Regions from separate parts of the Nocardia pseudovaccinii genome, predicted to be linked through region 3. Evidence: riboswitches for the same ligand, from Rfam matches in the RefSeq annotation. Region 3 holds a riboswitch; each other region holds the start of a gene.
What was found. Region 3 has a riboswitch for S-adenosylmethionine ahead of ACQPZ2_RS04245 (rhodanese-like domain-containing protein). Riboswitches for the same ligand answer to the same signal wherever they lie in the genome.
Positions count from the first base shown of each region.

Region 1: linked by a shared signal. The riboswitch ahead of ACQPZ2_RS32515 (amino acid ABC transporter permease) and the one ahead of ACQPZ2_RS04245 (rhodanese-like domain-containing protein) in region 3 are both predicted to bind S-adenosylmethionine.
Region 2: linked by a shared signal. The riboswitch ahead of metX (homoserine O-acetyltransferase MetX) and the one ahead of ACQPZ2_RS04245 (rhodanese-like domain-containing protein) in region 3 are both predicted to bind S-adenosylmethionine.
Region 4: linked by a shared signal. The riboswitch ahead of ACQPZ2_RS03425 (aminotransferase class V-fold PLP-dependent enzyme) and the one ahead of ACQPZ2_RS04245 (rhodanese-like domain-containing protein) in region 3 are both predicted to bind S-adenosylmethionine.

Region 1 is NZ_CP192074.1:7,223,082-7,225,276, forward strand. Features, by position in the region: gene ACQPZ2_RS32510 (hypothetical protein) at 1-478, opposite strand, end outside; SAM riboswitch class I at 811-904, shown strand; gene ACQPZ2_RS32515 (amino acid ABC transporter permease) at 914-1,909, shown strand; gene ACQPZ2_RS32520 (amino acid ABC transporter ATP-binding protein) at 1,906-2,195, shown strand, end outside.
Region 2 is NZ_CP192074.1:8,737,287-8,739,481, forward strand. Features, by position in the region: gene ACQPZ2_RS39480 (TetR family transcriptional regulator) at 1-655, shown strand, start outside; SAM riboswitch class IV at 699-809, shown strand; gene metX (homoserine O-acetyltransferase MetX) at 1,234-2,195, shown strand, end outside.
Region 3 is NZ_CP192074.1:929,561-931,755, reverse strand. Features, by position in the region: gene ACQPZ2_RS04255 (FAD-dependent oxidoreductase) at 1-267, opposite strand, end outside; gene ACQPZ2_RS04250 (Rv0361 family membrane protein) at 621-1,076, shown strand; SAM riboswitch class IV at 1,142-1,258, shown strand; gene ACQPZ2_RS04245 (rhodanese-like domain-containing protein) at 1,273-1,689, shown strand; gene ACQPZ2_RS04240 (O-succinylhomoserine sulfhydrylase) at 1,686-2,195, shown strand, end outside.
Region 4 is NZ_CP192074.1:765,686-767,880, reverse strand. Features, by position in the region: gene ACQPZ2_RS03425 (aminotransferase class V-fold PLP-dependent enzyme) at 35-1,357, opposite strand; SAM riboswitch class IV at 1,403-1,516, opposite strand; gene ACQPZ2_RS03420 (LysE family translocator) at 1,630-2,195, shown strand, end outside.

The sequences.
Region 1 (2,195 bases), 3.5 Mb from region 3:
CCATGGCGGTGATGCCGCTGCGGCCATTGGCCAGGTTGACCCAGGCGACGTTCATGCCCGAAGCATTCGTGCCGTCCGCGCCGAGGCCGTAGGGGACGAAGGTGAACATGACCTGGCCCGCCTTGACGGCGGCCGGGTCGAGTCCTGGAATGGCCACCGTGGTTTTGGGCCACGGCCCCGGGACCGCGCCCGCCACCGCGGGCACCAGACCGAGGCTGCCGGTGTCGGAGCAGAACGGCGCGACCGCCGGGTACAGGAACGGGTCGATGCCGAAGGTGCGCAGCGCCTCCACGACGGCTCGGTAACCGGCGAACAGATCACCGGGTGCGGCTTGGGCCGACGGTGCGGTCGCGGCCGGAACGGCGGGTGCGGGTATCGGCGCCGGACCCGCGGCGGCGATGCCGGGGGCGGCGAGAGTCATCGCGGCCGTACCGGTCGCGATAGCGGTTAGCGTGATCAGACGGCGCAGCAGGGTCACGGCGGACCTCCTCATCGTCGGGCACGAATCGAGGTCCGAGAGTACTCCGGCAAACCTTCGCAACAGCGTCTATTTCGGCAGGCGACACGTTCGCGCCGCGCGTCCCGATGGACCGCCGCGGCGATCCGCGGGCGGGCGAACCGGACGAAGAGCACGCGGAAAACTTGGTTCGAAATGCCGCGATCCACCGCACGACCGAGCCAATAGTGCCTGCTCACGACCATGCAAACAAGGTCTGCGCTCACGCTGATTCGTACCCTTGTGCCAGACTTCGCCTGCTTCGCATGATATTTCGGCTAGACCCATTGACCGACCCGTGCTCGGCGTCGGACACACCATCCAGAGCGACCGAGAGACCTGGCTCATCGACGTCGCAGCAACCCCCCGGTCACCGGGTGCGGGTGCTTCCGCCGGGAACGATGGAGGAACCGAAATATGAGCGCATCCGTCGCATCCGATACTCCGGTATCGGATGTCCCGATACCGGCTGCACCCACCGCCACCGTAAGCAGTACCGACGAACCGGCGATCGCCAAGTCCTGGCATCCGTGGCGCTGGGTCGTCAGCGCCATCGCGCTGGTGCTGCTCGCGCAGTTCGTCCACGGACTGGCCACCAATCCGGGCTGGGATTGGTCGACGTTCGCGAAGTACTTCACCGCGAAATCGGTGCTGTCGGCGCTGAAGGTCACCTTGGAGCTGACCCTGTGGGGTACGGCACTCGGATTCCTGATCGGTACGGCATTGGCGATCGCCCGCCTGTCGAATAATCCGGTGCTGCGGGTGATCTCGTGGGTCTATATCTGGGCGTTCCGCTCGATTCCGCTCATCGTGCAGCTGCTGTTCTGGTTCAACATCGCCTACCTTTACCACACGCTTTCGCTCGGAATCCCGTTCGGCCCTTCCTTTCTCACCTTCGAGGTGAACGGGGTGATCAGCGGTTTCACCGCGGCGGTCATCGGACTCGCATTGCATCAGGCGGCGTATGCGGCCGAGATCATCCGGGCCGGATATATTTCGGTCGATCCGGGGCAGCTGGAAGCAGCTGCGGCACTCGGCATTCCACGGGTGCGCCAGTTCCGCACGGTCATCGTCCCGCAGGCCATGCGCTCGATTCTGCCGAATGCGACCAATGAGGTGATCAGCCTGTTCAAGGGCACCTCGATCGTCTCGGTCATGGCGATCGCGGAACTCTTCTACCAGGTCCAGGTGATCTACGGCCGCAACGGCCGGGTGGTGCCACTGCTCATGGTGGCCACCGTCTGGTACATCGTGCTGACCACGATTCTGTCGGTGGTGCAGTTCTATATCGAACGCCACTACGCCAAGGGCGCGCACCGCACGCCCCCACCGACACCGGTGCGGAAGGTCTGGCGCCGGTTGCGCGAAATCGCCGAAATCGGTTCCGCAGCACCACGCGGAGCGACTCGATGAGCGCGCCGGTGGCCCCGGCTCCTGCGGTACAGGTGCGCGGGGTGCGTAAGTCCTACGGCAGCACCGAGGTACTCGGTGGCATCGACCTCACGGTCCACGCCGGTGAGGTGGTCACTGTGATCGGACCGTCCGGCTCCGGCAAGTCGACGCTGCTGCGGGTGGTCAACCACCTGGAGTCGCTGGATGCGGGCACCGTGCACATCGACGGCGAACTGATCGGATATCGGCTGCGTCGCAATAAGTTGCACGCGCTGTCGGACCGCGAAGTGCGCAGACAGCGCTCGCA
Region 2 (2,195 bases), 2.0 Mb from region 3:
CAGCCCGGGGCTGCGCGAGCGCAAGAAGCAGCAGACCCGGTTGCGCATCATCGAGGTGGCGCTCGACCTGTGCGACGCACAGGGATTCGACGCGACGACGGTCGAACAGATCGCGGACCGCGCGGATGTGTCCCCGCGCACGATCAACCGGTATTTCGACAGCAAAGAAGCCATCGTCCTCGGGCCGGTCAAGGACTTCGGACTCGCGATCGCCGAATGCCTGCGTGGACTCCCGGTCACCGGCAATGAGCTGCGATCGCTGCGCGAGGCCTTCCTGCTGGTCGTCGACCAGGCCGCGGTGAATACCGAGGGACCGCTGTCGTTCCGGCGCTTCCAGCAGATGCAGCGGATCCTGCGCAGCAGTCCGACGGTCAGTGCGCAGAGCATGGAACTGGCCGACGACAAGAACGCCGCGATCGCCGACGCGATCGCCGAGCGGCTCGGCACCCAGCCCGACGCGCTGCCGGTGCGACTGGTCGTCGGCGCCTGGCAGTTGATCGGCCACCTCAGCATGGAGTGCCAGAACTCGATCTTCGACGCGGAGGACACCGCTGCGGCCGCCGCGGAGGCCCGCACCGGATTCACCACGTCGTTCGACGAGTTCATGCGCGTGTGCACCGGGCAGCCCGCGACCGAACCGGTGGACAACCGGTAACGGATTTCAGTCGCCGACGGCGCGGCGGTTACCATGTCCGTCAGGTCATGAGTGCCAGCGCGAAGCCCCGGCTTGCTGGACGGCAACCCTCCAGCAGCGGTGGGGTGCTCCGGGTGATGACCGGGCTTTCGATGGTCGAGAGCAAGCGCGCACTTCAGGAGGTATTTCCGATGAGTTGTTGTCCGTTACCCAGATCCCGATAAGACCTGCTGGCGAACAACCCTTTGGAGCACGACATGAGTGACCCCATCGCGTCCGCGGCCACACTCCCGGTCTACCGGACCGCGGCCCGGTTCAGTCGGGTAGCTAACATCGAGGATGTGCGTTCCCTCGTGATTCCCCCGGCATCGGCGACGCACTGTCCTCAGCGGGCTGGTTTCACGGCGGCGACGACGTGAGCGAGCGAACCATCGACACAGCACCCTCGGTCGCGACGGAGCCGAGCGCCAGCGAGGCGGAGTCGTGAGCGAGCGCAGCGAGCGAACCATCGACACAGCACCCTCGGTCGCGACGGAGCCGAGCGCCAGCGAGGCGGAGTCGTGACCGTGACCGACCCTCGTACCGCGCGTTCGTCCGCGGTGGCACTGCCACCGCCGGACGGGAGGCTCGGCATCATTGCCATCGGGGACGTGCGGCTGGAGACCGGCGCGGTCATCCCGGACGTTCATCTGGCCGTGCAGCGCTGGGGTGAGCTCTCCCCCGCACTGGACAATGTGGTGCTCGTCGAGCACGCGCTGACCGGCGATTCGCATGTCGTCGGGGTGCCCGACGATATCCATCCGCTGCCCGGCTGGTGGGACGGCATGGTCGGGCCGGGCGCACCGGTGGATACCGACGAATGGTGCGTCATCGCGACGAATGTGCTCGGCGGCTGCAAGGGCAGCACCGGCCCCTCGACGCTGGCGCCGGACGGAAAGCCTTGGGGCGCAAGGTTTCCGGAGATCTCGATCCGGGATCAGGTGACCGCGGAAGCGGCGCTGCTCGATCTGCTCGGCATCGAACGGCTGGCCGCCGTCGTCGGCGGTTCGATGGGCGGCATGCGGGTGCTGGAGTGGATGGCCGGCGCGCCGGAACGGGTCGGTTCCGCGCTGGTACTCGCCGTCGGCGCACGCGCCACCGCCGACCAGATCGGCACGCAGACAACGCAAATCGCCGCCATCAAGGCCGATCCGGACTGGCAGGGCGGCGACTACCACGACACCGATCGCGCCCCGACGACCGGCATGGGCATCGCCCGCCGCATCGCACACCTGACCTACCGCACCGAGGGCGAACTCGATCACCGCTTCGAGAACAACGCGCAGGGCGACGAGGATCCGCGCAACGGCGGCCGCTATGCGGTACAGAGCTATCTGGACCACCAGGCCGAAAAGCTTTGCAGTCGTTTCGATCCCGCCACCTACGTGCTGCTGACCGAGGCGATGAACCGACACGACATCGGCCGCGGGCGCGGCGGCATCGCAGCTGCCCTCGCCGCCATCCCGGTGCCGTGCGTGGTCGGCGGCGTCGACTCGGATCGCTTGTACCCGTTGCGAACTCA
Region 3 (2,195 bases):
CAGGCGGACCTGCGGCTTGTCCAGCACCTTGTGCAGGGCGGTGATGATGCCCTTGATGCGCGGATGGTCCGGCGCGACGCCGTAGCGGATCAACCCGAACGGCGCGGGCATGCGCTCGTACAGGTCGATGCTCACCTCGGCATCGGACTTCATCAACGCGTCGGCGGCGTAGATTCCGGCCGGCCCCGCGCCCACGATCGCGATGCGAAGCGGGCGAGGCCCCGCGGTGTGCGCGCCAGGCCCGGAGGAGGCAGCTTGCGTAACCACGGAGGGCCCGTGCGCACCGCTAGTCGACTCAGCACTCTGTTCGGTCATCTTTTACGCGCACCCTTATGGTCGAAATAATTACGGCGTCAGTCTTAGCTTAGGCTAACTTGACGCACCCTCTCGGTCGCATCTGCTGATGCGAACAGGCGGCCATCTCGGCTATGACAGCAGGCCGCAGTCTCGCGATTCTATCGGTGGCACAGCGCGCACCCTGCGGCGGTGCGTACACCGGGTGTTTGCTGCCCCGGCCCACCTACCGTGACTACCCGCTCTGCGCACATCTATCAAATCCGCGCGGCACGCGTCTCGGGGCCGAATGCCGGATACCGCCGTCCACCAGGGATGATCGACCCATGACAGAGCAGCAGGGCACCGATGAAGAACCCGTAATCGAGGTCGATCAGACCGATCGTCGCTCCATCGCGCCGTTCATCGCGGCGGCCGTCTTCGCCGCTGTCGTGCTGGTCGCGATCGTGCTCGGTGCGGTGCTTTCGCCCGCTGAGAAAAATGTCACAGAATCGGACAAGATCGCGGCCGCGGTGCAGCGCTACGCGGAGGCCCGCGCCACCACCGACAGCACGCCGCCGCCTGCCGTGGCCTGTCCGGGCTTCGACGAGAGCAAGACGCCGCTCGCCGGTCAGTTCGGCGGGGCCGCGGCCGGAAAGTCGATCAAGGTGACCAAGATTGAGAATGCGATGGTCGACGGCGATAAGGCCAAGGCGACGGTGACCATCGCGGTCGACGGCCGGGAAACCCCGGCAACCTGGAATCTGACCCGCTCCCAAGACCGATGGATCGTCTGCGGTTGATTCCTTGTGCGCGGTGCGAAATGGGGTTTGACATGGCGGCCCCTACCCAGGCAATCTCATTTTCAGGTCATGAGTACCAGCGCCAAGCCCCGGCTGGCTGGTCGGCAACCCTCCTCCGCGGTGGGGTGCTCCGGGTGACGACCTGGCCGTGTACCGAAACCCAGGTGCGGCAAGCGTGGATTCACAGGAGGATCGCATGACATATGCCGGTGACATCACCCCACAGCAGGCGTGGGAGTTGTTGCAGGACAATCCCGAAGCTGTCTTGGTAGACGTGCGCACCGAGGCCGAATGGCGTTTCGTCGGTGTGCCGGATACGACCTCGATCGAACGGCCGACGGTGCTGATCGAATGGGTCGACAGCAACGGCGCCCGCAACGGTGAGTTCGTCGAGCAGCTGACCAAGGCGCTGGAGGGGCGGGATCCGGCCGCACCCGTCGTCTTCCTCTGTCGCTCCGGACAGCGTTCCATCGGTGCGGCGGTCGCCGCGACCGGGGCCGGCATCGCCCCGTCGTTCAATGTGCTGGAGGGCTTCGAAGGCCCGATCGATGAGCTCGGACATCGCGGCGGCTCCGGCTGGCGCGCCATCGGCCTGCCCTGGCGGCAGTCATGATCACCGGCGGTTCGTTCGACAAGCCGCTGCCCGAGGGCGTCGGTCCCGCGACGCTCGGCGTGCGAGGTGGCCTGCGCCGCTCGGGATTCGAGGAAACCGCCGAGGCGCTGTATCTGTCCTCCGGTTTCGTCTATGAGAGCGCCGAGGCGGCCGAGGCCGCGTTCACCGGCGATATCGAGCATTTCGTGTACTCCCGCTACGGCAACCCGACGGTCGCCATGTTCGAGGAGCGGCTGCGTCTGATCGACGGCGCCGAAGCATGTTTCGCTACCGCGAGCGGCATGTCGGCCGTATTCACCGCGCTCGGTGCGCTTCTGGGCGCGGGCGATCGACTTGTGGCCGCGCGCAGCCTGTTCGGCTCGTGCTTCGTGGTCTGCAACGAGATCCTGCCGCGCTGGGGCGTGGAGACGGTCTTCGTCGACGGCGATGATCTGGATCAGTGGGAGCAGGCGCTTTCGGTGCCGACCCAGGCCGTGTTCTTCGAGACACCGGCCAATCCGATGCAG
Region 4 (2,195 bases), 160 kb from region 3:
CGCGCGGCGGCTACGACTGCGCGGGCGGCTCCGATCAGCCGATCGAGCAGGGCGCGGCACCGTCGTTGGCATCGGGGCGGGCAAAGGGACGGGTCTCGGGTGTCGGATTCCAAAGTCCGTCAGTACTGGCGTATTTCCACGACGCCCCCTCGTCGACCAGGGTGGCGATGGCATCGACCAGCCGATCCACATCGCCGGAGCTGGTACCGAGGCCGATGCTGGCACGCAGCGCACCGTCCAGGCCGAGCCGCTCGAGCAGCGGGTGCGCGCAGAAGCGGCCGTCGCGAATACCGATGCCGTGTTCGGCGGAGAGATAGGCCGCGACGTGTCCGGGGACGAATCCGTCCAGGGTGAAGGCGACGATGCCGACGGTGTCGGGGCTGTCGTCCCAGATGCGCAGCAGGCTGACACCCGGAATCGCGGACAGCCCGGCGCGCAGGCGATCGGCGAGCCGTCGCTCATGCGTGGCAAGGGTTTTCGGATCGATCGCGCACAGCGCGTCACATGCGGCGGCGAGTGCGGCCGCGCCGAGGACATTCGGCGAACCGGCCTCGTGACGCTGCGGTGCCGATGCCCATTCCGCGCCGGTAGTGGTGACCTCGCGGACCGCCCCGCCGCCCGCCAGATACGGTTCGGCGGCATCCAGCCAATCCCGGCGTCCGACAAGCACTCCCGCGCCGAACGGTGCGTAGAGCTTGTGACCGGAAAAGGCGAGGTAGTCGATTCCGGTGGCGCGCAGGCTGATTCGACGATGCGGTGCCAGTTGCGCGGCATCGACCAGTATCCGCGCACCGCACTGGTGCGCGATGGTGGCCAGGCGCTCGAGCGGCAGCACCTCACCGGTCACATTCGACGCGCCGGTGACCGCGAGCAATGCCGCCGGCTTACTGCACAATTCGGCGATCAGCTGACGGATCGTCTCCTCGACGGTCGCCGCGGCCTTGACGACGCGGCGACCGCGCCGGGTCCAGGGCAGGAAGTTCGCATGATGTTCGATATCCAGCACCACGGTGTCGCCGGGCACACAGGCGGCGAGCAGATTCAGCGAATCGGTGGTGTTGCGGGTGAACACCACGACCTGGTCGTCGGCGGCGTCGAGGAAGCGGGTGACCGAACCGCGCGCGGCCTCATAGCACTCGGTGGAGATCCGCGAGGCGTAACCGGCGCCGCGGTGCACGCTCGCGTAGAACGGCAGCAGCTGCTGCACGCGGTCGGTGACCTGCGCCAATGCCGGTGCGCTAGCGGCGTAGTCGAAGTTTGTGCAGGTGGTCGTTCCGCCCTGCACGAGCGGCACCTGGAGGTCGTCGCCGGAAACCCGGGCGAGGGAAGCACAGCTCTGCTCAACTACAGCGGTCATCACAAATCCCATCGGCTGTAGGACCCGAAATCAGGTGATCATCCGAGTCCGCGCTTGCCGCACCCGGTCGGGCTGCGGCCTGGTCGTCACCCGGAGCACCCCACCGCGGAGGAGGGTTGCCGACCAGCTAGCCGGGGCTTGACGCTGGTACTCATGACCTGAACCGAGATTGGCAGATGCCGCACCGCCCTGTCAACCGGCTCCTTTCTGCATATACATGCAGTCTAATAAATAACCTTGCAATCCAGGGTGATGTGCGGTCTGATCGAGAGGTGACGCTTTCCCTGCTGCTCAGCTTTGTCGGCCTGTGCATTCTGCTGTCGATCACGCCCGGCCCGGATTCGTTCCTGGTGCTGCGATTCTCGATCGTGGACGCGCGCCCTGGCATTGCCGCGGCGATCGGCTCGGCATTGGGCGGGATCGTGTGGGCGGTGGTGGTCGCGGCGGGCGTCGCCGCCCTGCTGGAACAGTCCGCGACCGCCTACCGGATGCTCAAGGTGATCGGCGGAATCTACTTGGTGTACTTGGGCATTCGCGCGCTGATCGATCACCGCAAGCAGCGCAGAGCGGGCACCGCCGCGGCGTCCGGGCAGTCGGCCGCGGGGGCCCCCGCCTCGATCCGATCGGCATTCGCCGCAGGCCTGGTTTCGTGCATGTTCAACCCGAAGGTCGGGCTGTTCTACCTGGCGGTACTGCCGCAATTCCTCACCGATGTCACGTTCTCGAACACTCTCGCGCTCGGGGCCATCGAATGCTCCATTGCCGCCGTCGAGATGATCCTGCTCGCCGTGCTGGCGTCACGAGCGGTTGCGATGTTGCGCCGCCCACAGGTTCGCGA